4 regions of the Brevibacillus sp. FW306-2-1A-C05A genome follow, and region 3 is predicted to be linked to each of the others. Evidence: riboswitches for the same ligand, from Rfam matches in the RefSeq annotation. Region 3 holds a riboswitch; each other region holds the start of a gene.
The links. A riboswitch is a leader RNA that binds a small molecule or an ion and turns the genes downstream of it on or off. The one in region 3 is predicted to bind cobalamin.

Region 1 (7,222 bases), on a different contig from region 3:
CCGATGGTGCCACTGGCGCACTCGACGCCTGCGCTTGCTGCCAAGGCCAACATCATCAACTACAAGCCGCATCCAAAAGGCTCCGAGAGCTTGGAGAAGGTTGACCTCAAGTAAAACTGGATTGATCCGATGAGCAAGCAGGGTAAGAGGAGCGACCCTCTTCTTACCCTTTCTTTCTTGCACGCAGTCATTATTTTTTGGTAAGGAAAGCGAGGAGATGGCATTGCTATCCTACAGCATCCGAAGAATTCTTATGCTCATCCCCGTTCTACTGGGCATGTCCATCGTCGTATTTTCCATCATTCGTGCCATCCCAGGTGATCCGGCTCTGACCATATTGGGAGAGAAAGCAAGTCCGAAAGCGATTGAAGATTTACGGGAAGTTTTAGGCTTGAACAATCCGTGGTACATTCAATATTTTGACTACTTGAAGCAGATTATTACCGGCGACTTGGGCGTTTCCCTGCATTCCGGGGCAAGCATCACGCAAGAAATCGGCCCGTATTTGGCCGCCACCACCGAGCTGACGATTGTCAGCATGCTTTTCGCTGTCATTATCGGAGTGAACGCAGGGATTTTGTCTGCGTGGAAGCAAAACTCCTGGTTTGACTACTGTGCGATGCTGATCGCCTTGATCGGTGTTTCGATGCCAATTTTTTGGCTAGGGTTGATGGAGCAGTGGTTCTTTGCGCAAGAACTGAAATGGCTGCCATCCGTTGGTCGCGACAATTCGCGTAATCCTGTAGAGGCCATTACGCAGTTCTATATACTGGACACGATTTTGGCTGGACAGTGGGATCAGTTGTGGGAGGTCATCAAGCATTTGATCCTGCCTGGCGTGGCTTTGGGGACGATTCCGATGGCGATTATCGCCCGGATTACCCGTTCGAGCATGCTGGAAGTCATGCGTGCCGATTACGTGCGGACCGCTCGGGCAAAAGGCTTGGCGCAGTTCTGGGTCGTGTACAAGCACGCGCTGAAAAACGCGATGATTCCCGTGCTGACGGTGATCGGTCTGCAAACGGGCTTGCTTTTGGGCGGAGCGGTGCTGACCGAAACGATTTTTGGCTGGCCAGGAGTCGGCCGCTACATTTTCACAGCGATCGGCAACCGCGACTATCCGGTGATCCAGTCCGGCATTTTGGTGATCGCTACGATTTTCGTCTTGATTAATCTCCTGGTCGACCTTCTGTATGCCTATATCGATCCGCGCATTAAATACCGCTAGGGGAGGGACGAAGAGACATGGCAGAGACACAAGTACAGACGGTATCCCTGAGAGTAAAAGAGGAAGAAGTTGTCTCTCCTTGGCGGGAAGCTTGGAGAGCCTTGCGGAAAAACAAGCTCGCGATGGTGGGGCTGGCGATCATTCTGTTTTTCGTGGCAGTTGCCGTCTTTGCGCCAGTGATTGCTCCGTACCCGTATGACGAGGGGGAGCTGGTGATGAAAAACAAGCCGCCGTCCGAAGAGCATTGGTTTGGAACAGATTACAACGGGCGGGATGTGTTTAGCCGCGTCGTTTACGGTGCGCGCATTTCCTTGTGGGTCGGGACCTTCTCGGTCATCGGCTCCGTCGTGGCAGGCACGATTTTGGGCCTCTTGGCGGGCTTTTACGGCAGATGGATTGATACCGTCATCTCTCGCGTTTTTGACATCATGCTGGCGTTTCCAAGCATTCTTCTGGCGATTGCGATTGTCGCCATTCTGGGGCCATCCTTGCAAAATGCGCTACTGGCCATTGCCATCATCAACATTCCGACCTTTGGGCGTCTGGTGCGCTCGCGCGTGTTGAGCCTGAAGGAAGAGGAGTTCGTCATGGCGGCCCGCGCAATCGGGATGAAAGACTCGCGCATTCTCATGCAGCACATTTTGCCGAACAGCCTGGCGCCGATCATCGTGACGGGGACGATGGGGATTGCGACAGCGATTATCGAAGCGGCAGCGCTCGGCTTCCTCGGGCTTGGTGCCCAACCGCCGGAGCCGGAGTGGGGGAAAATGCTTTCCGATTCTCGCCAGTACATCCAGAAGGCGCCGTGGACAGTCATTTTCCCGGGCTTGTCGATCATGCTGACGGTTCTCGGCTTCAACCTGATCGGGGACGGATTGCGGGATGCGCTTGACCCGCGGATGAAAAACTGATACGCAGCAAAAGGGGCGTAAAGGGACGCAGGCAGTCCTTTTCGCCTCTTTTTTTGTTCAGTTCAGCCATTGGCGGCATAGTTGGTTGAACGTTGCTGCGGCGCGCGTGACGACCTGGTGCTTGACCGACGGCACCATCACCAGTTCCGCTTGCGGAAGCTTTTTTTCCAGTAGCCTGGCATACGGCAACATGTTCGCATCGTCTGCGCCATAGACGAGCAGCATCGGCAGCTTGAGCTGGCTCAACTGATCCGTGCAATTGTAGCGGTGCCCGGCGGCGTACAGGTGGCGGAGGCTCGCTGCATCTGTTTGGCTGCCATGCTCAATCCAGCGGGAGCGAGCAAGCGGATCGTCGAGATGAGAGGCGGCGATCGACCTGGCAATCAGCGGAGCGGCGTGCAGGCAGGACAGCGATTGGGCGAGCAGAAAACGGCTGTGCAACGAAAAGTCGGTTACTTCGGAAAAGGCGCTGACGAGGATGGCGCCGCGCACGTTTTCGGGAAAGCGGAGGCAGTATTCGAGGACGAGCGAAGCCCCCTGCGAGTACCCCAAAAGCAACGGACGCTCAAGTCCGAGCGACTGGCAAAGCCCGTGAATCACGCTGGCAAGCTCGCGCATGGTCGTAGGTCCAGCCAGCGGGGAGCTGTCGCCATGCCCCGGGAGGTCTGGCACGACGAGTTGGCAAACATCCGCAAGCGGCTCTTGATAGTCGAAGTTGACAGAGCCGATGCACGGGGCGTGAATGCACACGAGTGGCGTGCCGCGCCCTGACAGGTGGCAGGCGATGCGGTGGCTGTCCAGTTGTACGATGGTTGGTTCCATGTTGGTTATTCACCCCTAGCATATGGTGTCCGTTTCAAGAGAGAATTTTCCGTTCCGCTCTTCTTTTTTGGACAGGGAAATGGTATTCTCGAGGAAGAATCTTGTCGAAAGCGAAGGTGACGCAGGTGTATTTGGAGCGCATTTCGAAACTGCACGAATTTTTGACCAAACAAGAGCTCGACGCGGTAGTCATCACCTCTCCCAAGCACGTTTACTATTTGACCGGCTTTTTTACCGATCCGCATGAACGCTTTATGGGTCTGATTATTCCAGCCCAGGGCGAGCCATCCCTGATCGTTCCCGCCCTTGACCGCGAAGCGGCAGCAGCGGCTTCGACTGTTCAGACGATTCACACGCATACGGATATTGAGAATCCTTACGAGCTTCTCAAGCAAGTGTTGCCAGCGAACCTGAAGAAGCTGGGCATCGAAAAAAGCCACATGACCGTAGAGCGTTACGAGGCGCTGGGACAAGTCATCTGTGCAGAGAGCTACGCGGATGTGGAAGAGCCGCTGCGCGAAATGCGCCTGATTAAATCGGCAGACGAAGTGGCTCGTTTGCAAAAGGCTGTCCAACTGATTGAAGATACACTCGGCGGGACGTTGAAAACATTCAAAATCGGCCAGACCGAAATGGAAATCGTCGCGGAGCTGGAATACCAGATGAAGCGTCTGGGAGCGGACGGCCCGTCTTTTTCCACGATGGTTTTGGCGGGGGAAAAATCGGCATTGCCGCACGGAACGCCTGGTTCGCGCAAAGTGCAGGAAGGCGATTTGCTCCTGTTTGACATCGGGGTAGCAGCGGACGGCTACGTTTCCGATATTACCCGTACGTTTGCTGTCGGCCAGATCAGCGAGCAACTGCGCGATATTTACGAAACGGTGCTGGCAGCGAACGAGGCGGCGATTGCCGAAGTTCGTCCAGGGGTGACGTTTGCCCATCTCGACCAGACCGCTCGCGACGTCATTGCCGCAAAAGGCTACGGCGATTACTTCATTCACCGTCTGGGGCACGGCCTCGGCATGGATGTGCACGAATATCCGTCCGTGCATGGGCAAAATCAGGAAACGCTGCGCCCAGGCATGGTGTTCACCATTGAACCAGGGGTGTACTTGCCGGGAGCAGGCGGCGTGCGCATCGAGGACGATGTGCTCGTAACCGAAACAGGCGTAGAAGTGTTGAGCAAGTTCCCGAAAAAACTGACGGTGATCGGATAAGGCTTCAAACTCACAATTTTATATGAATCTGATGGTGCTGCCCGGAATCGTTTGGTTCCGCCAGCTTAATAGGGAAGTCCGGTGAAAATCCGGCGCGGTCCCGCCACTGTAACGAGGAGTGTCCAGCAAAAAAGCCACTGTTTTTCGCGCGACGAAAAATGGGAAGGGCGCTGGGGATGATGATTCGTAAGCCAGGAGACCTGCCATGAGATGATTTACAATCGACCCACGAGGATGGGACAGATGTGGAAGCAGACTAGGAACAGGCGTCATTGGCAACGCCGAATCTATAGGCATGTCTACGTATGTCAAGCACCTCCCGATTGGAAACTGGGGGGGTGCTTTTTTCTATGAACATCGCCGTGGCGGTCGAGGCTGTGAAAGGGGTGATGCATTTCCTGTGTTGCCAAACAAACAGGCTCTCTGTATAGTAAAGGTGTAATTCGTAATCATTACGATTTACATAACACTTCATTTTCATCATGCCAACAACAAAAGAAGAGGGGTTACCAGATGAGTTCAATCCGTAAGAGAAAAAAAGCCTTCCACGGTTTCTGGATGGCAGCGCTGGCAGCGATTATGCTGCTTTTGTCCGCATGCAGCTCGGCAGCACCTGCTACGACCGAATCCACGGTGGCGAATGCTGGCTCGGAGCAAACGGCCCAGCCTGCTGCTGACAACAAGCCCGTCACGATTGTGACCAACGGGATCGAGATGACGTACCCGGAAGCGCCAAAACGCGCTGTGACAATGAACCAGCACGTAACCGAAGTCATGCTCGCGCTGGGGTTGGCTGACAAAATGGTCGGAACCGCGTACCTGGACGATCACATTTTGCCTGAGCTGAAAGCCGACTACGACAAGGTACCAGTCCTGTCTGACAAGTATCCGACCAAAGAAGTGCTTTTGGCCGCAAACCCTGACTTCGTCTACGCAGGCTGGAAAAGCGCATTTGGCGACAAAGGCGTAGGCTCGATGGAGGACTTGGAAAAGGCGGGAATCAAATCGTACCTGCAAGAGTCTTCGAACAAGCCAGGCCCGACCATTGACGACGTGTTCGCGGATATCCAAAACATCGGCCGCATTTTCCGCGTAGAAGATAAGGCGAACGAACTGATTGGCAAAATGAAAGCGGAAATCGAGCAAACCGTGAGCAAAATCGGCACGGTGGACAAGCCGCTGAACGTGTTCGTGTACGACAGCGGAGAAGACCAGCCGCTGACCGCTGCCAACAACTACATGACTTCTCTGATTAAAGCGGCAGGCGGCAAAAACGTGTTCGACGACATTCAAAAAGGCTGGGCGACCGTAAGCTGGGAAGAAGTCGTGAACCGCAAGCCAGACGTCATCGTCGTGGTCGACTACGGCGACAAGACGATCGAGCAAAAACAAAACTTCCTGTTGTCCAAAAAGGAACTGGCTGACGTGCCAGCGATCCAGAACAAACGTCTGGTCGTGCTGCCATTGTCCGCAGCGTCCGAAGGGGTACGCGCACCGATCGCGCTGAAAATTCTCGCGGAAGGTCTGCACCCGGATACATTCAAATAAGAAACGGCTGCTTAGACAAGGAGGGAACGGCCCTGCACAAGATCAAGATGCCCTTCATCATCGTTGCCCTGCTGATCGGGCTTGTCGTCTCGATTACGTTTGCGGTGACACTCGGCTCGGTGGAAATCAAACCAGCGACGGTATGGAAAATTGCCTTGGCGAATCTCCCGCTGGTCAATCAATGGGTGGAAGTGGATTGGTCAAAAGGAGAACAGACCATTATCTGGGACATTCGGTTTCCCCGCGTCCTGCTGGGGGCTGTCGTCGGGGCCGGCCTGTCTGTTGTGGGGGTGGCGATCCAGTCTCTGGTTCGCAACTCCCTCGCAGATCCGTACATATTGGGAGTCTCCTCGGGCGCATCGGCCGGAGCGACGCTGGTCATTTTGTTCGGAGCATTCAGCATGTACGGACAATTCGCGCTTTCTTTCGGTGCTTTCACCGGATCGCTCGTCTCGATCCTGCTTATTTTTACCTTGTCCCGCATCGGCGGGCAAAACTCGACGGTGCGTCTGCTCATGGCCGGCATCGCGATTTCCGCCATCCTGTCTGCGATCACCAGCCTGATTATTTTTTCCGCGCCCAACGAGCACGGCATCCGCTCTGTCCTGTTCTGGATGAGCGGCAGTCTGGCCGGAGGGAAGTGGGAGTATTTGACCATACCGACGCTGATCGTCGTCATCTGTCTGATTGTCCTGTTGACACAATACCGTTCGCTCAATGCGATGCTGATGGGCGAAGAAGCGGCGGGGACGCTGGGCGTCAATACGGTGCAATTTCGCAAGCTGCTGCTGGTCATTACCGCGCTTTTGACGGGCGTCATCGTCTCGATCAGCGGGTCTATCGGCTTTGTCGGCTTGATGATGCCGCATATCGTTCGCGTCATCGTCGGCTCGGACCATCGTCGCGTCCTGCCTGTCAGCGCCTTGTTCGGGGCCATTTTCCTGATCTGGGCGGACGTGATCGCCCGGCTTGCGTTTGCGCCGGAAGAGCTGCCGATCGGGATTATCACGGCGCTGTGCGGCGGTCCGTTCTTTATTTGGTTGATGATGCGCAGCTCATATTCTTTCGGAGGTAGCGGGCGATGAATCTGCATGTGGAGAACATTTCGGTCGAGTTGGAGAAAAAAACGATTTTGCGCGACGTTAGCCTGACGGTTCGCTCCGGCGAATTTGTGGGGCTGATCGGGCCGAATGGCAGCGGAAAGTCCACCCTGCTCAAAAGCATTTATCGGGCGCTCGAGCCGCGCAGCGGATTCATTTCCCTGGACGGGGCTGACGTGTACGAGCTTACCGCCCGGCAAAATGCGCAGCGCATGGCGGTCGTGCGCCAGGAGTCGTCGATCGAGTTTGACTTTACCGTCATGGAAATCGTCATGATGGGGCGCTCACCCCATAAAAGGCTGTTTCAAACCGATACCCCGGCGGACAGCCGCATCTGTGAAGAGGCGCTGGAGCGGGTCGGCATGCAGGCGTACGCCTCGCGCAGTTTTTTTTCCT
Region 2 (7,222 bases), on a different contig from region 3:
CGCCATGGCCAAAGGGGAAACCTTCATGGGCTTCGAGCAGTCGGAGTACGCCAAAGGCACGTATTTTGACAAATACCTCGCAAACGACTACCGTCCGCGCACGGAAAAAGGCAAGCAACTGTTCGCAGGCATGCACATTCCGACGCCGGAGGATTGGGCCGCGCTCAAGCAAAAGGTGCAGAAGAACGGACTGTATCACGCGTACCGTCTGGCGATTGCGCCGACGCAGAGCATTTCCTACATTCAGAATGCGACGTCGAGCGTGATGCCGGTTGTCGAGCACATCGAAACGAGAACGTACGCGAACTCGACGACCTACTACCCGATGCCGTATTTGTCGCAGGAAAACTATTTTTACTACAAATCTGCCTATGTGATCGACCAGTTCAAAGTGATCGATCTGATCGCCGAAATCCAGGAGCATGTGGACCAAGGCATTTCCACCGTGCTGCACGTCAACAGCAACATCTCGACCAGAGAGCTGGCGCGCTACTATATTTACGCCGCGAAAAAAGGCTTGAAGTCGCTCTACTACACGCGCACCAAGCATTTGACGGTAGAAGAGTGCATTAGCTGTGCCGTTTAAGCCGTTTACTGTGAGGAACCATCCGGCATGGAACAAAGTTTTTTCAGAGAAGAGGAACGCCCTAATGAAAGCTGTCAATTGGAACAGGCCAGACGACGATTTTACGATGACGTTTTGGAACCAGAACATCATGCAGTTCTGGACCGATGACGAGATTCCGCTCTCGGATGACAAAATGTCCTGGATGGAGCTCAGCGCTTCGGAACGGGACACGTACAAAAAAGTGCTCGGCGGACTGACTTTGCTCGACACCGTGCAAGGCGGCGTCGGGATGCCGAAAATCATGGAGCATGTGGACGGGCTGCAGCGCAAAGCCGTCCTGGCTTTCATGGGCATGATGGAGCAAATCCACGCCAAATCGTACAGCAGCATTTTCACGACGCTCGCGGCCACGGAGGAAATTGACGAAATTTTTGCCTGGGTGGAGCAGAGTCCGCATCTGCAAAAGAAAGCGGCGCTGATCGCAAAGCGCTACCAGGAGATCGAGACGCCAAAAGATTTGTACATGGCGATGGTCGCCTCCGTCTTTTTGGAAAGCTACCTGTTTTACAGCGGCTTTTTCTACCCGCTCTTTTTGGCCGGGCAGGGCAAGATGACGAGCAGCGGCGAAATCATCGACCTGATCGTCCGGGACGAGAGCATTCACGGCCTGTACGTCGGCGTGCTCGCGCAGGAAGTGTACCAGCGGCTCAGCGTCGTGGAGCAGGCGACGGTCAAAGAGGAGCTGTACGCGCTATTGCACGAGCTGCACCAAAACGAAGAGGAGTACACTGTCTCCTTGTACACAGAGATTGGCCTGGCGGACGAGGTGTTGGCCTACGTGCGATACAACGCGAACAAAGCGTTGATGAATCTGGGGCTGGAGCCGTTTTTCCCCGAGGAGGAAGTCAACCCGATCGTCTTGAACGGGATTCGCACGCACACGAAGCAGCATGATTTCTTCTCGAAAAAAGGCAATGGCTACGTCCGCACGCTCAACGTCGAGCCGCTGACGGATGACGATTTTCGCTTTGAGTAAAAAAGTTAAACGATCGTTTAAAAGGGTTGCTGTCTACAGACGGCAGCCTTTTTGTCGTGCCCGTTACGCGAAAAGGGGCGAGCGGCGCGCATGCACAGGCGCGCGCGAAGTAGCGGATGAGTTGCCCACATTCCTTCCTGTGAGATTTTCTCGATCAAGAATCTTTTATAGAAAGGAATAAAAGAATTCTTCATTTTAAAATACCTTTTCATTCATATTTATGTTATAAATAAATGATGTGTCGGCTCTTTTGATTGCCACCCGGTCGAGCCGAGTTGGGCTTAGGCTGGAACAGCAATGCGGCAGTGACGAGAGTCGCAGAATCATCGAGTCATGCGTCTGGAGGACTGATTTATCTGACAATGAATCCAGTGTTATCCAGTTTGGCTGGAGGCTGGACGAGCCGCTAGACTTCGTGAATTTTTTCACTAATCTGAGGGTTCCTTACAAGGCCCTTCGTTCTTACTCACAGGAGGTTTTTGTCATGCTTCAAAAAGTTTCATATTCGTTTATCGTCATCATCGGATTTATGCTGTTTGCGCTGTTTTTCGGAGCAGGCAACCTGATTTTTCCACCGATGCTGGGACAGATGGCGGGAACGAACGTCTGGGAAGCCAACGCCGGTTTTCTCGTGACAGGGGTTGGCTTGCCACTTTTGGCAATTACAGCGTTGGTGTATTCAGGTAAAGACGATTTGCGTTCGCTCGCAAGCCGTGTGCACCCGCTGTTCGGTCTTGTTTTCACGATTTTGCTCTATTTGGCGATCGGGCCGTTTTTTGCGATTCCGCGCTCCGGGAATGTTTCGTTTGAGATCGGGATCAAGCCGTTCTTGTCCGAGCAGGCCGGGCCTTTGCCGTTGATTGTGTTTACCGTCTTGTTCTTCACGCTCGCTTGCCTGTTGTCGCTCAATCCAGGAAAAATTATCAATGTAGTCGGAAAAGTCTTGACACCGATGAAGCTGACGTTTATCGGCATCATCGTCCTGACGGCGATTGTGTATCCGATTGGCGAGCTGCAAGCGCCAGTGGGCGATTACCAGTCCAAGGCGTTTTTCAAAGGATTCCAGGACGGCTATTTGACGCTGGACGCGCTCGGGGCGTTTGTATTCGGCATCATCATCGTCAATGCGATCAAGGAAAAAGGGGTTACGTCGAAAAAGCAAATTTTGCTGACGTGCGCCAAAGCAACGCTGATTGCGGGTGCGCTCCTGGCGTTTTTCTACTCGGTGCTTGCCTACATGGGCGCTTCCAGCGTGGAAAAGCTCGGCCATTTGGAAAACGGGGCGCAAATTTTGGCCAAAGTGTCGAATTATTACTTCGGTTCTTACGGCGGCCTGCTGCTCGGCCTGATGATTACTGCGGCGTGCCTGACGACCAGCGTCGGATTGATTACGGCGTGCTCGTCGTATTTCCACGCGATGTTTCCGCGCATTTCGTATAAAAAGTTTGCCGTCATTTTGGCTGTGTTCAGTACGCTCGTCGCCAATATCGGGTTGACTGCGCTCATCAAGGTGTCTGTTCCGATTTTGACGACGATGTACCCAATCGCCATCTCGCTGATCTTTTTGACGTTTTTGCATCAAGGGTTTGGCGGTCGGCCAGAGGTGTATCAAGGCAGCTTGTTCGGTACGTTTCTCGTCAGCCTGTTTGACGGGCTGAATGCTGCCGGGGTCGAGCTTGCGGCGATCAACGACGTCTTTTCCCGCTACTTGCCGATGTACACGATCGGCCTGGGCTGGCTGCTGCCTGCATTGATCGGGGGCGTTGGCGGCTACCTCGTTTATTTGATGCGCAAACCATCGCTGCGCGCGCGTGAGCTTCGCCTGACCAAGCAATAGGACAGGCATTATGAGGAAGCAGCCTGAACGTTGACATCAGTTTGCAAAGTGGAAATAGTTTAGCATGACAAAAACTGGTTTACGTGTTACTGTATGAAGAAAGGTGTGTCCCGCCCATTTTTGGGGCACATGCACTCATACCGACAATTTCATATGAGTGGAGACAGGTTCCTTGGCGATGAATATCGGCGCAAGGATGAAAAGGGAAGTCGGTGAGAATCCGACACGGTCCCGCCACTGTATGAGGGGAGTTTGCACAACTTTTGGCCACTGGTCGAGCTGACTGGGAAGGCGTTGTGCAGATCATGATCCTCAAGTCAGGAGACCTGCCTGTTTCGACAACACTGCTTAACCTACGGGAGATAGGGAGGTGTTAGGATGCTGTGATCTCAGTGTTTATTTGGCATTTCTAACGTTCTTTCTGATCGTTGGAGATGCCTTTTTTATTGGGCGAAATCGAAAAAATGATCGCAAAGGATGGAGAGGAAGCAAATGAAAAGCAGCAACTTGGGATATCCGCGGATCGGCAAAGATCGCGAGTGGAAAAAGGCACTGGAAGCTTTTTGGGCGGGGAAACTCGACGAGACGACATTCCTTGCGCAAATGGAGCAAATTCGCAAGCAGCACCTGGTCAAACAACAAAAAAAGGGGATCGACTGGATTCCGGTCAACGACTTTACTTTCTACGACCACATGCTCGACATGGCGGTCATGTTCGGCCTGATTCCGAAGCGGTTCGCGTATGCGGGCGGTCCGGTGCCGCTGGCTACGTATTTTGCGATGGCGCGCGGCAACAAAGACGCGGTCGCCAGCGAAATGACCAAGTGGTTCAACACGAACTACCACTATATCGTCCCCGAGTTCGGCGAGCGCACGCCTGTCTTGACGGAAAACAGGCCGCTGCAAGCGTACCTGGAGGCGAGAGATCAGCTAGGGATCGCCGGCAAGCCTGTCATCGTCGGGCCGTACACGTTTGTCAAGCTGTCCAAAGGGTATGCCAAAGACGAATTTGAACGCGTCGTCGATCAGATCGTGCCGCTGTACGTGGACGTCCTTCGCGAGTTGGAACTGCACGGCGTCGAGTGGGTGCAGATCGACGAGCCTGCGTTTGTCCTCGATCTTACCGGGCAAGACAAAGTGCTCATTCGTCGCGTGTACGAGCAGTTCAGCCAGGCGCTGCCGCACCTGAAGCTGATGGTGCAGACGTACTTTGAAGCGGTGGACTGGTACGAGGAGCTGATTGAACTGCCTGTCCACGGTTTGGGCCTTGATTTTGTTCACGGGAAAACAGCGAACCTGGCCAACTTGACGACGCACGGTTTTCCGCAAGACAAAGTGCTCGGCGCCGGGGTCATCGACGGACGCAACATTTGGCGCTCGGCCCTGGAGGAAAAGTGGGAGTTGGTCAAAACGTTGTGCACCGTAGTAGCCCCAGAGCGGGTATGGGTTCAGCCGTCGAGCAGCCTGCTGCACGTTCCGGTTACCGTCGAAGACGAAACCGATTTGCCGGAAGAAGTGCGCGTCGCATTGGCGTTTGCCGATGAGAAATTGGCTGAAGTGCGCTTATTAGTCCAAGGTTTCCAATATGGAAAGTATGTTATCTCGAAGGAAATCGCCCAGAACGAGAAAGACTTGCAGCGCTTGGCCCAATCTCCGGCACGGAACCGCCAGGAAGTGCAGGAGGCGAGAAAAGCGCTGGCGTCGACAGCGGCGAAGCGGGCAGTGCCGTTCCACGAGCGTCGCGAGATTCAGCAGGCGACGTGGAAGCTTCCGCTGCTGCCAACGACGACGATCGGCAGCTTCCCGCAGACGACAGAAGTTCGCCAGGCCAGACAGCAGTTCAAAAAAGGAAACTGGACCGTCGAACAGTACGATGCGTTCATTCAGGAGCAAATCCGCGAGTGGATCGCCATTCAGGAACAGATCGGCCTGGATGTGCTGGTGCACGGCGAGTTCGAGCGGACAGACATGGTGGAATATTTCGGAGAAAAGCTCGACGGCTTCGTTTTCACGAAAAACGGCTGGGTGCAGTCGTACGGCTCCCGTTGCGTCAAACCGCCGGTCATTTACGGCGACGTGCAGTTCGTCTCCCCGATGACGGTCAAGGAGAGCGTATATGCCAAGTCGTTGACGGATAAACCAGTGAAAGGGATGCTGACAGGTCCTTCCACGATTTTAAACTGGTCGTTCGTGCGCGACGACGTCTCCCGTCAGGAAGTGTGCGAGCAGATCGCGCTGGCGCTGCGCAAAGAGGTGGAGGCGCTGGAAGCGGCGGGCATTCGCATGATTCAGGTGGATGAGCCGGCATTGCGGGAAGGCTTGCCGCTCAAGCAGGCAGACAGAGCCGCGTATCTGGACTGGGCGGTCAAGTCGTTCCGGGTCGCTACCTCGACAGTCGAGCCTGGCACGCAAATTCATACGCACATGTGCTATTGCGAATTCCACGATTTCATCGACGCCATCAGCGAGCTGGATGCCGATGTGATCTCGATCGAAACTTCCCGCAGCCACGGCGAGCTCGTCTCGGTGTTCGGGACGTGCACGTACGACAAAGGGATCGGCCTCGGCGTCTACGACATCCACAGCCCGCGCGTTCCGGCTGTGGCCGAGATCGAGGAAATGGTGTCCCGCGGCGTGCAAGTCCTGCCGCCAGGGCAATTCTGGATCAACCCGGATTGCGGGCTGAAGACGCGGGGCAGAGAGGAAACAATCGCGTCTCTGAAAAACATGGTAGCGGCGACACACGCAGTACGAAACCGCCTGGCACAAAAAGCATAAGCATGAGCGAGAGGAGCAGTACAGATGGCAACAGAAGCCCAGATCGCAACAGAAGCACGGCCTGTCGGGCAGTCGAGAACTTTTTTGACAGACCTCGTCTTCCCGCCGGATACGAACCATCACAATACGATCTTCGGCGGCAAAGTAATGGCGTACGTCGACAAGATCGCCTGCATCGCGGCGATGCGCCATTGCCGCAAGCCGGTAGTCACCGCGTCCAGCGATTCGTTCGATTTCCTCGCGCCGATCAAGACAGGGGAAGCGATCAACCTGGAAGCGTACGTCACCTGGACGCACAACACGTCGATGGAAGTGTTCGTGAAGGTGGAGTCGGAAAATCTGTTGACAGGCGAAAAACGCATGACCGCGAGAGCGTACTTGACGATGATCGCCCTCGACGAGCAAGGCAAGCCGACGCTGGTGCCCGCCGTCATCCCGGAAACCGAGGAGGAGCGCCTCCAGCACGAAAAGGCGAAGCATCGCTACGCGCTGAGGAAGCAGCGGAAGGCGGAGTTGTAGTCACCGTTGCAAGAAACAGCATACAGCAACAAAAGCAATGCCAAAAGCCCTCACCGACAGGTTGAGGGCTTTTGCTGTGAGCGGCACGCAGGCACTAAGGGATCAAGGGCAAACACACAATGCGGCACGGGGAAAGCCGCAACGTCAAAACAACTGTTGCCGCACCAACGGCCGCAGCTCCTCTGTAAACTGCTCGACCAGCTCGGGCCGTCCGTGAAACTGTGCAGGCGTATTTTGAAACAGTACGGCTTCCCACTGCTCGCCCTGCTTTTTCGCTACGAGCGTCTGGTGCGCATGGAGCGCTGGATCAAGCTCGTCTTTTCCGGGAGGGATCATGCCGACCATGGCGCGAACCATCCCCACTTCCTCGCTGAGCAGGCATGCGGACTTGATTTTGTACACAAAGGGGGGAGTCAGATGGTGGGAAAAAACGTCGTGCAGGTGCGTAAAAATGGCGGCTCGTCCGATCAGATGGCTGCCGTCA
Region 3 (7,222 bases):
TTGCCATCGTAGACAAACGTCGAAGAGTTCCCGATAATGACCGTCGTCAGCATGCCGATGTCGTGCTCGAGCATTTGCGCAAGCGTCGTCACGACAACCGTCTCGCGCTCGCGGTAGGCACTCTTCACGATACCGACAGGGGTATCTGGCGAGCGGTATTGCAGCAGAATGCGCTGCGCCTCGACGATCTGCCGCGTCCGCCTGCCGCTGCGCGGGTTGTACAGCGCAATGACAAAGTCGGCCATCCCGGCTGCGTCAATCCGTTTGGCAATCAGCTCCCACGGCGTCAAGTGGTCGCTTAAGCTGATCGTGCAGGCGTCGTGCATAATCGGAGCGCCGAGGATCGCGCCACAGGAGTTGATCGCCGAGATGCCCGGCACGATTTCGATCGGAACGCCTGTCGCTTCTGTCCAGCCTTTTTCCACCAGCACCTCGTAGACCAGTCCCGCCATCCCGTAGACGCCGGAGTCGCCGCTGGAGATGACCGCTACTTTTTTGCCTTCTTCCTCGGCCTGACGCACCGCCTCGCGCGCACGCGTCACTTCCTCCGTCATCCCGGTGCTGACGATCTCCTGGTTGGTCAAAAGTCCGCGGATCAAATCCACGTAAGTCGAATAGCCGATAATGACGTCCGACTCTTGCAGTGCCTCCCGCGCCCGCTTGGTGATATGCTCAAAACTTCCTGGGCCAAACCCGATCACAAACAACTTGCCGCTCATACGGCCCCTCCCCTTTCCATTGCCTGCGTGTCGCAGGCAGCCGTTATCTCGTTCGTTCTCATTTCTTCCGTTGTCTTACGCTTCGTTTCAAGTGCCGCCCTATATAAAAGCAATGGCAGCCGCAATCGCCAGGCACACGAGCAGGCACAGCAAGGAGGTGAGATACATCAGCCGAATCGTCGCCATAATATCCGCCGCAGCCAACGGCCGATGCGCATCCCCGAGCCGCGCCCGGTTGGAAGGCACTCCCTGGTAGTAGTTGAGCCCGCCAAGTTGCACGCCCAGCGCGCCAGCCACTCCCGCTTCCGGCAGCCCGCTGTTCGGGCTCGGGTGCAGATGCGCGTCCCGGCGAATCATCGCCCAGCACTGTCGCCAATCCAGCCGCTGCAGCCCGCTTGCGATTACCAACAGCAATGCCGTCAGCCGGGCGGGTATGTAGTTCATCGCGTCGTCGAAGCGGGCGGACGCCCAGCCGAGATTTTTGTACATTTCGTTTTTGTAGCCGACCATCGAGTCCAGCGTGTTGGCTGCCCGGTACGCCATCGCCAGCGGCGCGCCGCCAATCGCGGCATAGATCAGCGGGGAAACGATCGCATCGACGATGTTTTCCGCCACCGTCTCCACGGCCCCCCGGCAAATCTCCGGTTCGTCCAGTTGATCCGTATCGCGGCCGACCACCATCGACAGAGAGCGCCTCGCCGCTGCCATGTCCCCGGCGAGCAGGTGGCGGGCGATCTCCAGTCCCGCGTCCGCGAGTCCTTTTGTGGCAATCGTCGTGGAGATGAGCCACGCGCTCAACACCCACGAGAGCAGCGGATGAATGAACGCCGCTCCCCATAACAGCAGCCAGACGACCGCGTAGCTGCCTGTGACGATCAACAGCGGGAGCAGGACGCCAGCCAGCTTCAGTTGCGATTCCCGCTTGACTGCCGCGCGAATTACCCGTTCCAGCCGCGTAATCCACCAGCCGATCATGACCACCGGATGCGGCAGGCTGCGCGGGTCGCCGACCACCCGGTCAATCACGTATGCCGCGCACAATATCCATACTTCTGTCATGTTGTCCCTCTCTTTAAACCTTCCAGCCGTAGTCTTCGCCAGCGTCGCCCGTCCCATTGCGCCAGCAGGGCCTCTCCGTGCCCTACGCCATCTACGTGCCAATATCGCTTAGGGTCGTTTTCCAGCCAAACCGCCTGAAACCAGCGAATCACTCCCCCGTGCGCGACGCAAACCGTAGTCTCGTCCGCAGCCGCTTGCCGCTGCTCCAAAAGCTTGCGCAGCCAGCCGTCCACCCGGTGCCCCAGTTCCTGCAAGCTCTCGCCATTCGGCGGACTGCAGCGATACGGGTCGTCGTACCAGCGGACAGCCCGCTCGGCATCCGAGCGCATCAGCTCCTCGTAGGTCAAAAGCTCCCAGTCGCCAAACGACAGCTCGCGCAAAGCCGGGACGGAAATGATCGGCAGCCCCCACTCGTCTGCCAGCGGCCGGGCCGTTTGCGTGCAGCGGAGCAAATCGCTTGCGTACAGCGCGACAGGCCGTTTTAGTTGCTGCGACAATTGCCGCGCCAGCTCGCGCGCCTGCTGCTCCCCCTTTTCGTTCAATGGAATGTCGCTATGCCCGAGATATTTGCGCTCCCGATTGCTGTCTGTCTCCCCGTGCCGTATCCAGATCAACTTCATGTCCACCAGCTCCCGACCAGTACGAGCAGCATGACCGCCTCGCCGCTCTCGATAGCTGCTCCGTAGCAGTCTCCGTTCAGGCCGCCGAGCTTGCGGGCGACCGAGCGGGAAAACAACAGCACGAACAAAAGCGAGACGACCATTGCCGCGACGACCTGCAAACCTCCGGCGAACCAGCCAGCCGCGGCGAGAACGATGTATCCGGCGGCGATGGCGACAGGCGACAGCCCTGCACTGATGCCTTTGCCGATCCCTTTTTCCTGCGATAAATACGGCCACAGCCGAATCGACAGCAGCACATGTGTCCGCGCTATGGCAGGAACGAATACGAGGCGCACACCCCAGCCAGGATGCGCAAGCTCCGCGACGGCCCCTGCCTTGAGTAAAAGTAGCAAGATCGCGGCTAAAACCCCCATCGCGCCCACGCGGCTATCTTTCATGATCGCGAGCACTTGCTCTTTTGGCCGGCTGCTTCCCAGTCCGTCCGCCAAATCCATCCAGCCGTCCAGATGCAGTCCGCCTGTGATGTACACCCAGACAGCGAGCGTCAGCACGGCGGACAGCCACGGGCTAAAGAGCACAAGCCCCGTCTGGTGGACTCCCCATAGCAAAATACCTATGACCAGCCCGACTGCCGGATACCAGTTGACGCTTTTTTTCCACGCCTCGTCGGACGGGCGCAGCCACGGAACCGGAATCCGGGTGAAAAAGGCGATCGCGTGCCAAAATGCATTCATCCTTTGATCCTCCACGGGATTCCGGCCATGACCGCGTAGACCTTCTCTGCCTGACGCGCAGCCCGCTGGTTGACGTCGCCCAGCGCGTCTGCGAACCAGCGGCCGAGCCGATTCATGGCGACACCGCCCAGCCCGACCTCGCTTGTGACCGCAATCACTTTTTGCGGGGAGCGCCGGACAAGCCCAAGCCACGCCTCTGCCTCCGCAAGCAGCGCCTCTGTGTGCGCCTCGCTTCGCCACTCTGCTTCCTCGACGCTCATCAGCCGATTGCTCACCCACGTCGACAGGCAATCGATCAGCACGACGTCGTAAGGTGTGCTAGCAGGCTCGTAGTCGCACAGCCGCTCGCCGACCTCCACGCTGCCCCACTGCTTCGGCCGCCGCTCCTTGTGCCGCTCGATCCGCTGCCGCATTTCCTCGTCCCACGCCTGACCCGTCGCCACGTACAGGACGCGCTCTCCGGCCTGTTGCGCCAGTTCTTCCGCAAAGCGGCTTTTTCCCGAGCGCACGCCGCCTGTCACCAGCACAAGACTCATCGCTCCCCGCTCCCTTCGCTGTGTACCTCGCGCAAGGCCGCGATCAAGCGCGCATTGTCTTCTGGCCCGCGAACGGCGATGCGCACGTCATGCGCCGTCAATCCGGGATACATGGCGCAACTGCGAATCAGCACGCCTTTTTTGCCGAGCCGCTCTTGCAGTTGTGCGGCTGGCAAGCCCTCCGGCGAGCGAAGCAGCAAAAAGTTCGCCTCCCCCGGCCAGACCTTCCAGCCCAGCTCCCCGCGAATAAACGCGACCAGGCCAGCGCGCTCCCTGGCGACCAGGCTGCGTGTCCGCCGCTCGTACTCATGCTCTTGCAAGCACAGCTCCCCCGCCAAAAGCGCAAGCGCATTCACGCTCCAGCTCACCTGCTTCGCGCGCATTTTCGCAATCGCGTCAGGCTGGGCGATCGCGTATCCGAGACGCAAGCCGGGGATCGCGTACATTTTCGTCATCGACCGCAGCAAAATGACGCGGGGAAAGCGCTCCAGCCGACTTGCCAGCGTAAACTGGCGGCTTTCTTCCACAAAATCGAGAAACGCCTCGTCCACGACCAGCCACGTATCGGTCTGGGCCGTCCAGTCCGCCATCTGCAACAGCTCCTGTGGCTCATACAAGATGCCAGTCGGATTGTTCGGCGAGCCGACAAACACCAGATCAGCCTGTTCGAACAGACGGTACAGCTCGGCGCTGTCGGCCTTGTAGCCGTTCTCTTCTTTTCCGTAGCAGCCGATGACGGTTGCGCCAAACTGCTCGGAAAGCTCTGCATATTCCGAAAAGCAAGGATAAATCACGCCGACTGTTTGCGGCTGCAGCCCGAGAATCGCGAGCGCCATCGCTTCTGCCGCTCCGTTCGCAGGCAAAAGCCATTCCTTTGGCAACTGCAACCGCTGCGCCAACGCCCGGCGAAACTGGCGATGCCCAGGGTCCGGGTAACGCAGCACGGCAGACAGCGAGGCCAAAAGCATCTCGCGCACGCTGTCCGGCATGCCCAGCGGGTTAATATTGGCACTGAAATCAAGGAATTGGCCCGGCTCCATCCCAAAGCGGTCCGCTGCCGTCAGCAAATCTCCGCCGTGGCCGTACGCTTCCAGTACGTTCATCAAAACTCTACCCCCAGCACCGCTGGTATTCCTTCATCGTAGTAATGCTTGATCGGCTTCATCTCTGTCACGAGATCGGCCATGTCGATGATTTCCTGCTTGGCGCTCCGCCCCGTCACGACCAGATGCACATGGCTCGGCCTGTTTTGAATCGCTTCCAAAACGTCCGCGAGCGGCAGCACGTCCGCAATCGGAAAACGGTCGATCGCCAGCGCATTGTTCAGCTCGTCGAGAATGACGACATCGTACTCGCCCGAAGCGAGCTTTTCCCGGGCGAACGCCCACGCTTCCTGCAGCGCCGCGCGATGCTCCTCCGGCGTCTTCGTCCAGGTGAAGCCTACGCCTTTTTGCACGATTTCGATGCCCAGCTTGTCGAAGATGATTTTCTCTCCGTACGTGCGCTCCGGCGACTTGATGAACTGGATCATGATGACCTTTTTGCCTCGTCCAGTCGCGCGCACAGCCAGCCCCACCGCGGCTGTTGTCTTTCCTTTGCCGTCTCCGGTGTAGACCAAAAACAGGCCCCGCTTGTTGCTCAAGTACGCTCACCCCCAAAATAAACTGTAGGCCCCGTTGCCCATCCCTAATAATTTTCGGAGGCACAGCGCTCCAAAAATGCAGTTTAGGCTCCGTTGCCTATTTCAAATGTTTTCCATAGCCTCGTTATTTACCTGACTGAAAAAGTGAAGAGTTTGCCGATTTGCTTCCTGTTTCGCTTTCCGCGTACAAAAAAACGCCTTGTTTCCCCAAACCTCCAAGGAAAACAAAGCGCGGATAGCCGACTGCAACAATCCTCACCTCATCCTTTGACCCGAAGGAAATCAGTGGACATCAAAACAGGCAGGTCTCCTGGCTCAAGGATCTTCGCTCTTCTTCCTCCTTCCCGCACGCTGGCGTGCAGTGGATGGCGCCGTTGCCAAGAAGAAGAGCTCCTCTTTTACAGTGGCGGGACCGCGTTGGCTTTTCACCAAACTTCCCTTTTAACCTCGCATTCGCAAACTATCGCTTGCGAAAAACAAGGACCTGTTTTTCTACCATATTCAAATGTCGTTCTTTTCTATGACAAGCACTTGCTTTAATAATAGCAAATGCTACCGGGGATTCAAGCAAAAGCTGCGGATAGGAACATACTGGGCATTGATCTTTGTTTTGTGAACTAATTATTTGTACACAAATCTTTTGTGTGCGTGTTATCTTATTCTTACATCGATTTCCAATAAAATATTTGGAGGTACATATGGATCGGATTGAGGATTGCTATGGGTTTCTTCTCGGGAAGGCGTATCAAAAAATCTGGCAAATGGAAAAGGCCAAATTATCGCCGTACGGGATTACTCCCGTGCAGTTTGTTCTATTACATGCGCTATGGGAAAAAGATGGCCAAAAAGGTGTGGAATTGGGTAGTCGGCTTCGCTTGGATGGAGCAACCATCACGGGGGTGCTCGATCGACTGCAAAATATGGGGCTCATCGAGCGTCGTTCCGATCCCAATGATAGCCGGACGAACTTGATTTTTCTGACTCCGCGAGGCAAGGAATTGGAACAACCTCTGAATCAGATCAGTGACGAAGTGAATCAAGAAGCGATGTCCATATTCAGTGAAGAAGAAGCGAAATTATTCAAAAACATGCTGACCAGATTGGGATTAAACTCATAAGGAGTGCGTTGAGCCTGTGAAGAGCAAAGTGCATTACGCGTGGATCATTTTATTTGTCACCTTTTTCGCATTGTTGGCTGTGCAAGGAGCAAGACTTTCTTTCGGAGCATTTATTGAACCTTGGGAGAATGGCTTTGCCGCGGATCGAGGTACCATTTCTCTCATCTCCACATTGAGTTTTGTCATTTATGGCATATCCCAACCAATAGCAGGCAGGTTGATTGACCGCTTTGGTGCCAGGTCCATTCTCTTAGGCAGCACACTTCTGGTTGGTCTGAGCATTTTTTCACGCAATGGGTAACTTCCCTCTGGCAATTGTTTATTCTCTATGGTGTCTTCGCTTCCATTGGTGTTGGAGGTGCCTCCAATGTAGCCGCAACCATTATGGTCACAAATTGGTTCAATAAAAGGCGTGGACTCGCATTCGGAGTAATAGAGGCTGGCTTTAGCGTAGGCCAAATGGTAGTTGTGCCAGCCTCACTGTTTTTCATACAGTGGTTTGACTGGAAAATGGCTGTTGCGGTATTGGGTCTCTTTTTACTGATCGTGGTATTTCCCGTCATGATGTTTCTTCTGAAGAATCATCCTGCCGAAAAGGGGTTGCAACCGATAGGAGGTCGCCACAGATTGCAGATGAAAGACAACAAATACATCCTTCCAGCCGGCAACCGGTCAGGCGGATATTTCCAACCAAAGCTTTCTGGTTTCTGATTTTGCCATTTTTCATCTGCGGATTCACCACTACCGGCTTAATGGACACGCACCTCATTCCCTTTGCCTAACGAAACCAG
Region 4 (7,222 bases), on a different contig from region 3:
TAGGCGTAGTGCAAATCAACAAATTCCAACAGCCATGATGTCAAAGCATTACCCTCCTGTCCACCACTCCAGCAAAATCAGCAAAATACAGCCTGCGATTGACTCTGCTTCATATCGGCCGGAGCGAGAATGAGTGTGCAAGGAAAGCACCTGCAGGCTTTCCCCGAAGCCTCTCGCTGCCATCCCTTTGTACAGCGCATCGTACTTGCGCATGGACCTGACGAACAACTGCGCGGCCAGTCCGCTCGCATCCCGCAGCATCGCCCGGAACCCGCGATGGCCTCCGCGCGCGCGCTGGGCAATCCACAGTTGATGAGAGACGCCAAGCAGCACGAAAATAAAACGGTACATAATCATGAGCAAATCCGTCACGATGACCGGAAGTTTCAGCTTGCGCAGCACTTGCAAAATCTCGGCAAACGGCACGGTAAACAAGACAAAAGCAAAGCAGGCGAGGCTGGCCATCGTCCGCCAAAAAAGCAGCCACACCTTGTCGAGCGCGCTTGCCGGAACGTAGACCAGATACGGCCCGATCTTCCACGCCGCAACTGCCTGGACGCCCGCCCCTGCATCCGCTCTTACTGCTTCCAGCAACAGCGCCGGAAGCCCCAGGACAAAAAACGACAGGGACAGGATGAAAAATCCGAAATAGAAACGGACGGGAATACGGGCATACACCATTACCCATACTCCCATCCATAGACAAATCGCCATCTGCAACCATTCATGTCCCGTCAAAACGAGCAAAATCAGCACGCCCGCAAACAGGAGCTTGTGCTCAGGCGGCAAAAATCGCAGCCGGTTTTGATAGGAAAGCGAATCAAGCTGCTGCCAATTCATTTTTTATGCTTATCCAGCCGGCCCTTGTACAATCCCACGGCATAGCCGACAACGCCCGCCCCGAGCGCCGCTTGCACCGCGAACAGCAAGCTCTCTGTCTCGCCGCCTGGCGGTTCAAGCAGCGGCTCGAACCACGGCTCGTAAGCAGGGGCGATTTCCTTGATCGCTTCCTCAGCCGCTCCATCTGCTCCCCCGAACTCCGAATCCTGCACCAACAGCAACGGCACAACCGCCAGCAAGACTACGCCCAGGAGCAGCAGCCAGTTCATCCCTTTTTTCACAGCGATTCCTCCCGTTTCAGCAGGCGAAGTTGCGCCAGCTCTTTTGCATTGTAAGACTGCAGCCAGTTCCAGACGAGCACGGTCAAAAGCCCTTCGCTGATCGCCAACGGAACCTGGGTGATGGCAAAAATTCCTGCGAATTTCGCGAACGATGCCATAACGCCGCCGGATTCAGCCGGGAAAGCCAAAGCCAACTGCACGGAGGCCACGACATAAGTAGCCAAGTCTGCGAGCGCAGCAGCAGCGAATACGGCCAAACGCTGTCCGCCGTTTCCGCGCACGATCAGGCGATAGACGCCGTAAGCTACCATCGGCCCTACTACTGCCATGGACACCGCATTGGCTCCAAGCGTCGTCAGCCCTCCATGCGCCAAAAGCAGCGCCTGGAACAGCAGCACCAGGCTGCCGAGCACGGACATGACCCACGGGCCAAACATGATCGCGCCAAGCCCGGTTCCCGTCGGGTGCGAGCTGCTGCCCGTCACCGAAGGAATTTTCAGCGCGGACAACACAAAGGCAAACGCGCCGGATACGCCGATCAGCAGCTTCATTTGCGGATGCTCCTTGACGATTTTGTTCAAGGAACGAATGCCGAGAATAAAAAATGGAATAAATACTACCCACCAAAACAGCGCCCAGCCCAGCGGCAAATATCCTTCCATGATGTGCATCGCGTGGGACGTCTGCGGTTCATTTACGAGAAAATAAAGGACAAAGCCTGCAATCAACAGACAGGTCGAAACGAAACGGGATCGATTCAAGACATTTCCTCCTCCTTTGCTGTTCTTTCTTTTTTCACCAACAAAAAAACCTCATCCGCTAGCAGACGAGGTATGCGCACAAAAACAACAGACCGTTGGCACAGTCCTATTGCTTCGTATTCACCGCTCCTTTCCGCGAAGGTATTCCTGGGTGTGGCAAGTAGGTAGGTCTCCTGGCTTTCAGCTCATCGCGCTCTTTGTCCTTCCCCATATGAATATGAGTGGCTCTATCTCAAAGAGAACTCCCTGATTACAGTGGCGGGACCGCTCGGGACTTTCACCCGATTCCCTGTTACCCTTTATGCGGCTTGCACATAAAGGCACCTATCGCCGACGATATGCAATTGTTAGATAGTTCTTGCTTGTCCCACATTATTATACAGAATCAAGGGAAAAAGCGGAAGAATATAATCAGCGGCGTATAACTGCGTAAAAAAACCGATGCCCCGCCATTCCGGGAGTCATCGGTCTTTGTTGCATCCGCTTCTTTTTTATGCTTACGACCTGGCGTCCACGCCGACCGCTTCGCTGATGTGGGAAAAGCCGTCGCGCTTCAACAGTTGCAAAAGCTTTTTGTTGATTTGCTTGGAGATGCCCGGGCCTTGATAAATCATTCCGGTGTACACTTGCACGAGACTTGCGCCCGCCCGGATTTTCGCGTACGCATCTTCCCCCGTGAAAATGCCCCCTACGCCAATGATCGGCACCTTGTCGCCCACTTCCTGGTAAATTTCTTTTACCCAGGCAGTCGAACGCTCTGTCAGCGGTTTTCCGCTCAGTCCTCCCGCTTCCTCGGCATAGTGATGCCCTTGAACGGCTTCACGCGACAAGGTCGTATTGGTGGCAATAATGCCGGAAATGCCCTCTTCCACCGCTCCTTGCACGACATCGCGCATGTGCTCGTCGGACATGTCGGGGGCTACTTTGAGCAGAATCGGCTTTTTCTGAATGCCGCGCACTTCCATTTCCGCCGCTTTTTCGCGCACCGCCCGCACCAGCAGCCGCATGCTCTCGGTTTCCTGCAAATCGCGAAGATTGGGCGTATTCGGAGAGCTGATATTAATGACGAAATAATGGCCGTACGAATAGAGCATGTCCAGGCATTTGATATAGTCAGAAGCCGCTTCCTCATTGGGAGTGACTTTGTTTTTGCCAATGTTGATCCCGATCGGAACATCGGAATACGCGTAATCGACCAGATGCTGCGAAGCCAAATAAGCACCGTGGTTGTTGAAGCCCATCCGGTTGATGATCGCCTCGTGCTCAGGCAGGCGAAACAGGCGCGGCCGCGGATTGCCCGGCTGTCCTTGCGGGGTCAATGTCCCGACTTCCACGAACCCGAACCCGAGCGCACCCAGTGCATGATACACTTCGGCATTTTTGTCAAAACCGGCGGCGAGCCCTACCGGATTGGGAAACGTCATTCCCCACAGCTTTGTGGCAAGACGCTCGTCCTTCACCTGAAACATCATTCGCAGCAAGCTTTTTCCCGGAGCAGAATCTTCCACCAGCTTCAGGGCACCAACCGTTCTTTCATGAATCTCTTCCGTATCCATCTGGAACAGATATTTTCTAATGAGCTTATACATCCCGGCTGCACTCCTTACTCCATTTTTACCTCATTGTAGAATACCACACTTTATTTATCGTGGGCTAACCTTTATACGCGATACATATTTCCAGCCGGGCAAACAAACCATAACAAAACCACCAAGTCGGGGGGACGTTGGTTCATGAAAGCAGACGGAAAAATCGGGATTGGCCAAGCGATCATGGTGATGATGCTGTCGATCGGAATCACCAATCATGTCACCCTTATCCCCCTGCTGCTCAGCAAAGCCGGGCGCGATGCCTGGCTGAGTGTCATCTTTGGCATGATCCCCTTTTGTGTTTGGGCGTACGCGCTCTATTTCATCAACAGCCGCATCGGACAGCAGTCGTTGTCCCACTGGCTCTTGCTCCGGTCCGGAAAAGCCGTCCGCTTCCTGCTGCTCATCCCCATCATGCTCTGCCTGTACATGATGGCACTCGTCAATCTGGTTGATACCCAAACGTGGACAACCGTCAACTATTTGCCGCAGACGCCCGAGTGGGTGACTGCGCTTGCCCTGATGATCTTGTGCGTTCTCGCATCCTACGGCGGCATTGCCTCAGTCGGCATTACTTCGGGCATATTGCTGCCCATTGTCTCCTTGCTTGGCATGTTCGTCGCATTCGGCAACGTACCGAAAAAAGACTACTCCCAGCTCTTGCCGCTGTTCCAGAACGGAATTGCCCCTACCGTGCACGCCATGGTTTTTGTCGGGGGTGGCTTTACCGAGCTGTTCCTGCTGCTGTTGCTGCAGCATCACGTGCGCAAACCGCTGCGGCTCATCCACTACATCGTCATGATTGCCATTACCTTGGTCCTGACGCTCAGCCCGCTGACGGGAGCCATCGCCGAGTTCGGGCCTGTGGAGTCGATGCGCCAGCGCTTTCCTGCCTTTGAACAATGGCGGCTTTTGACGATCGGAAAAGACATCGAAAACATGGAGTTTTTTTCCATCTTTCAATGGCTGTCCGGCTCGTTTATCCGCATTACGCTTTGCCTGCTGCTGCTCGGGGAGCTGCTGGTCCTGAAAACGAAAAAGCAGCGCAAGTACGTCATGCTCGCCCTCGGCGCCAGCATGATCGTTCTCACCAGCCTCCCCTACAACGACATGCAGTTCGTCACGTTTCTGTCGAAGATTTACTATCCGCTTTATTTGCTGGTTATGGTAGCTGTCACGCTCGTCTTGTTCCTGCTGTCGCTGCGCAAACCAACCGGATTGGAGGATGTGAGCCATGACCCTTGAAGAAGAGCTGCGAGAAAAATTCACGCATTGCGCGGATGTCATCTTTTTGCGGACAGTCACCCCCAACGATCAGTCGGTTCTCATGCTGTACTGCGAAGGTCTGGCCGACGTACGGCATTTGCAAGAGACGGCTTTGCCGCAATTGGAACGCTGCCTGACCACCGGAGACTTGCGTTCGCTCCCGCTGATTCCGCTCTACACCAATCCTGAGCTGTGGACGGAGCGGCTCTTCTCGGGAGATTTGCTCATCTTTTTGAACGGGTCGCCGCCTTTTGCCTGGGACATTTCCAACCGTCCGCAGCGGGGCACGGAAGAAGCCAACACGGAGATTTCGATCAAAGGGCCGCGGGACGGCTTCGTGGAAGACTTGTCTACCAATGTGGCACTCATCCGCAAGCGGCTGCGCACGATCACGCTCGCCTATGAGCCGTTCATTCTCGGCACACGCTCTCGCAGCCGAATTGCGCTGATGTACATGAACGACAGCGCACCGCCTGACCTGGTGGAGATGATGCGCGACCGGCTGCTCTTCTGCGACAACAAAAAAATATTGAACAGCGCTCTTTTGGAAAAAATGCTGAGCGACAACCGCAATTCCTTGTTTCCTCTGGTAGATTACACAGGGCGGCCCGACTTCGCCATTTACATGCTGCTGCAAGGAAAAGTAATCGTGATGGTCGACGGCTCGCCTCTGGCGCTGATTGCTCCCGTCTCGCTGCTGGAGCTGATTAAATCTCCCGAGGACGACCAGTATCCGATCGTTTACGTCTGGCTGGAGCGCTTGCTGCGCCTCGGCGGGTTTTGGATCGCAGCGTTTCTCCCGGGGTTTTGGATTGCCCTGTCCGCCTACAACGTGGAGCAGTTCCCGTTTCAACTGCTCGCCACTGTCACCCAAGGGCGAAAAGGCTTGCCTTTTTCCGCGCCCATGGAGCTGTTCATGATTTTGTTCATCTTTGAATTTCTGCGCGAGGCCGGAGCCCGTCTGCCGAAAAACGTCGGTCAGACGCTGGCGCTTGTCGGCGCGCTGATTATCGGGGACGCTTCCATTCGCGCGGGACTGACTTCGCCCTCGATGCTGTTCGTAGGCTCCTTGACTGTCGTCGCATCCTTCACGCTGGTCAACCAGGCGCTCAGCGGCGCGGTTACGGTCGCCCGCTTCATTGTGTTCATCCTGTCCTCCACGATCGGCATGTACGGGTTCGTCATTGGCATGATCGCGATTATTTATTACTTGTCCACCTTGACCTCGTTCGGCAGACCATACTTGTTGATGGGCTCGTCGAACGTGCTCTCCAATCTGTACCTTGTCTTGTTCCGGCCGCTGATCTACTTTTTCCGAAAAAAACCGATGCGGAACGGAGGTGCCAAATGAAGGCCGCCCGAATCGCCTGTGCGCTGCTGCTCTTGGCCACCACGCTCCTCAGCGGCTGCTGGGACCAGAAATCGATTCAGGATTTGAGCTATTTGTCCGCGTTCGGCGTTGACTTTATCAACAACGAATACGTCCTTTACGCCCAGTCGGTCGACCTCGCAAGCGTAGCCAAACAGGAGACGAGCGCCACCCCGAAATCGCCTCCCGCCACGATTTCCATCGGAAGAGGCAAGACGCTGATGACCGCGTTTGACAATCTGCAAAAAAACTCGCAGATTCCGCTGTTTCTCGGGTTTGTGTCGTCCCTCGTTGTTCACGAGCGCATCTTGCAAAAAGGCATTATTTCGACGCATGACATTTTGAACCGCTACGGCTTGATTCGCTATACAAAATGGGTGTTCGGGACGCGGGAGCCGATCGACAAGGTGCTTGGCAACCATTCCCTTTCCGGCTTCTCCCCGCTGACGTCCCTCTTGCATCAGCCAAAGGACGTCTACGAGCAGCGCTCCTTTATCGAGCCGATGCAGTTTTACCGATTCATCTCCAATTTCTGGGAACCATCGAACACGGTGCTGCTGCCCAACATCACGATCTACGAGCGTTCCTGGAAAGAAAACAACCACTATGTTTCGCGGCTGACCATAGACGGGGTACACGCGCTCCACCGCGGCACATGGAAAGGGTATTTTCCGAGCCGGGACCTGATGGGACTGCGCTGGATGGACGAGGATACCGACTTTGCCGGACTCATCATCCGCGATGGTAACACCCCGAAAGCCACGATCCGCATCAAGCACGTCGGGCTGAAAATCGTCCCGGTTACGACCGGGCCTATGCCGCGCTACCATTTGCACGTCCATTTGCTCGGCTTCATTCGCGAGCTGATAAGCCCCGAGATCAGTCCAGAGCAGATCCAAAAAAACTCGGAGGAACAAGTGCGTGAGCAAATCCGCGGAACGTTTTTGAAGGGGGTGCAAAAAGGCACCGATCTGTACGGACTGGAAAGGGAGCTGTTCAAAAAAGACTACCGGGCGTGGCGAATGTATGAAAAAGCGCAGCGCACCGCGCCTACGCGCGACTCGATTGCCAGCATCCAAATCCACGTCCATTTGAGCGACTCGGGCAAGATGAAAA

Region 1: linked by a shared signal. The riboswitch ahead of AC3WJN_RS13075 (ABC transporter substrate-binding protein) and the one ahead of cobO (cob(I)yrinic acid a,c-diamide adenosyltransferase) in region 3 are both predicted to bind cobalamin.
Region 2: linked by a shared signal. The riboswitch ahead of metE (5-methyltetrahydropteroyltriglutamate--homocysteine S-methyltransferase) and the one ahead of cobO (cob(I)yrinic acid a,c-diamide adenosyltransferase) in region 3 are both predicted to bind cobalamin.
Region 4: linked by a shared signal. The riboswitch ahead of AC3WJN_RS24555 (energy-coupling factor ABC transporter permease) and the one ahead of cobO (cob(I)yrinic acid a,c-diamide adenosyltransferase) in region 3 are both predicted to bind cobalamin.

Annotation. Positions count from the first base shown of each region.
Region 1 covers NZ_JBYSWV010000018.1:54,046-61,267, reverse strand. The annotation lists gene AC3WJN_RS13100 (ABC transporter substrate-binding protein) at 1-114, shown strand, start outside; gene AC3WJN_RS13095 (ABC transporter permease) at 218-1,228, shown strand; gene AC3WJN_RS13090 (ABC transporter permease) at 1,246-2,139, shown strand; gene AC3WJN_RS13085 (alpha/beta fold hydrolase) at 2,197-2,961, opposite strand; gene AC3WJN_RS13080 (M24 family metallopeptidase) at 3,087-4,178, shown strand; cobalamin riboswitch at 4,194-4,400, shown strand; gene AC3WJN_RS13075 (ABC transporter substrate-binding protein) at 4,692-5,726, shown strand; gene AC3WJN_RS13070 (FecCD family ABC transporter permease) at 5,774-6,811, shown strand; gene AC3WJN_RS13065 (heme ABC transporter ATP-binding protein) at 6,808-7,222, shown strand, end outside.
Region 2 covers NZ_JBYSWV010000019.1:58,080-65,301, reverse strand. The annotation lists gene nrdE (class 1b ribonucleoside-diphosphate reductase subunit alpha) at 1-586, shown strand, start outside; gene nrdF (class 1b ribonucleoside-diphosphate reductase subunit beta) at 651-1,604, shown strand; gene brnQ (branched-chain amino acid transport system II carrier protein) at 2,089-3,441, shown strand; cobalamin riboswitch at 3,590-3,789, shown strand; gene metE (5-methyltetrahydropteroyltriglutamate--homocysteine S-methyltransferase) at 3,934-6,219, shown strand; gene AC3WJN_RS13545 (acyl-CoA thioesterase) at 6,244-6,738, shown strand; gene AC3WJN_RS13540 (SgcJ/EcaC family oxidoreductase) at 6,883-7,222, opposite strand, start outside.
Region 3 covers NZ_JBYSWV010000016.1:87,977-95,198, forward strand. The annotation lists gene cobJ (precorrin-3B C(17)-methyltransferase) at 1-719, opposite strand, end outside; gene cbiB (adenosylcobinamide-phosphate synthase CbiB) at 819-1,778, opposite strand; gene AC3WJN_RS12215 (histidine phosphatase family protein) at 1,775-2,398, opposite strand; gene cobS (adenosylcobinamide-GDP ribazoletransferase) at 2,395-3,135, opposite strand; gene cobU (bifunctional adenosylcobinamide kinase/adenosylcobinamide-phosphate guanylyltransferase) at 3,132-3,671, opposite strand; gene cobD (threonine-phosphate decarboxylase CobD) at 3,668-4,774, opposite strand; gene cobO (cob(I)yrinic acid a,c-diamide adenosyltransferase) at 4,774-5,313, opposite strand; cobalamin riboswitch at 5,597-5,816, opposite strand; gene AC3WJN_RS12240 (MarR family winged helix-turn-helix transcriptional regulator) at 6,012-6,431, shown strand; partial or broken gene AC3WJN_RS12245 (MFS transporter) at 6,448-7,210, shown strand.
Region 4 covers NZ_JBYSWV010000075.1:2,853-10,074, reverse strand. The annotation lists gene AC3WJN_RS24570 (energy-coupling factor ABC transporter ATP-binding protein) at 1-44, opposite strand, end outside; gene cbiQ (cobalt ECF transporter T component CbiQ) at 49-840, opposite strand; gene AC3WJN_RS24560 (energy-coupling factor ABC transporter substrate-binding protein) at 837-1,121, opposite strand; gene AC3WJN_RS24555 (energy-coupling factor ABC transporter permease) at 1,118-1,882, opposite strand; cobalamin riboswitch at 2,029-2,225, opposite strand; gene AC3WJN_RS24550 (quinone-dependent dihydroorotate dehydrogenase) at 2,380-3,471, opposite strand; gene AC3WJN_RS24545 (GerAB/ArcD/ProY family transporter) at 3,616-4,716, shown strand; gene AC3WJN_RS24540 (spore germination protein) at 4,706-6,088, shown strand; gene AC3WJN_RS24535 (Ger(x)C family spore germination protein) at 6,085-7,222, shown strand, end outside.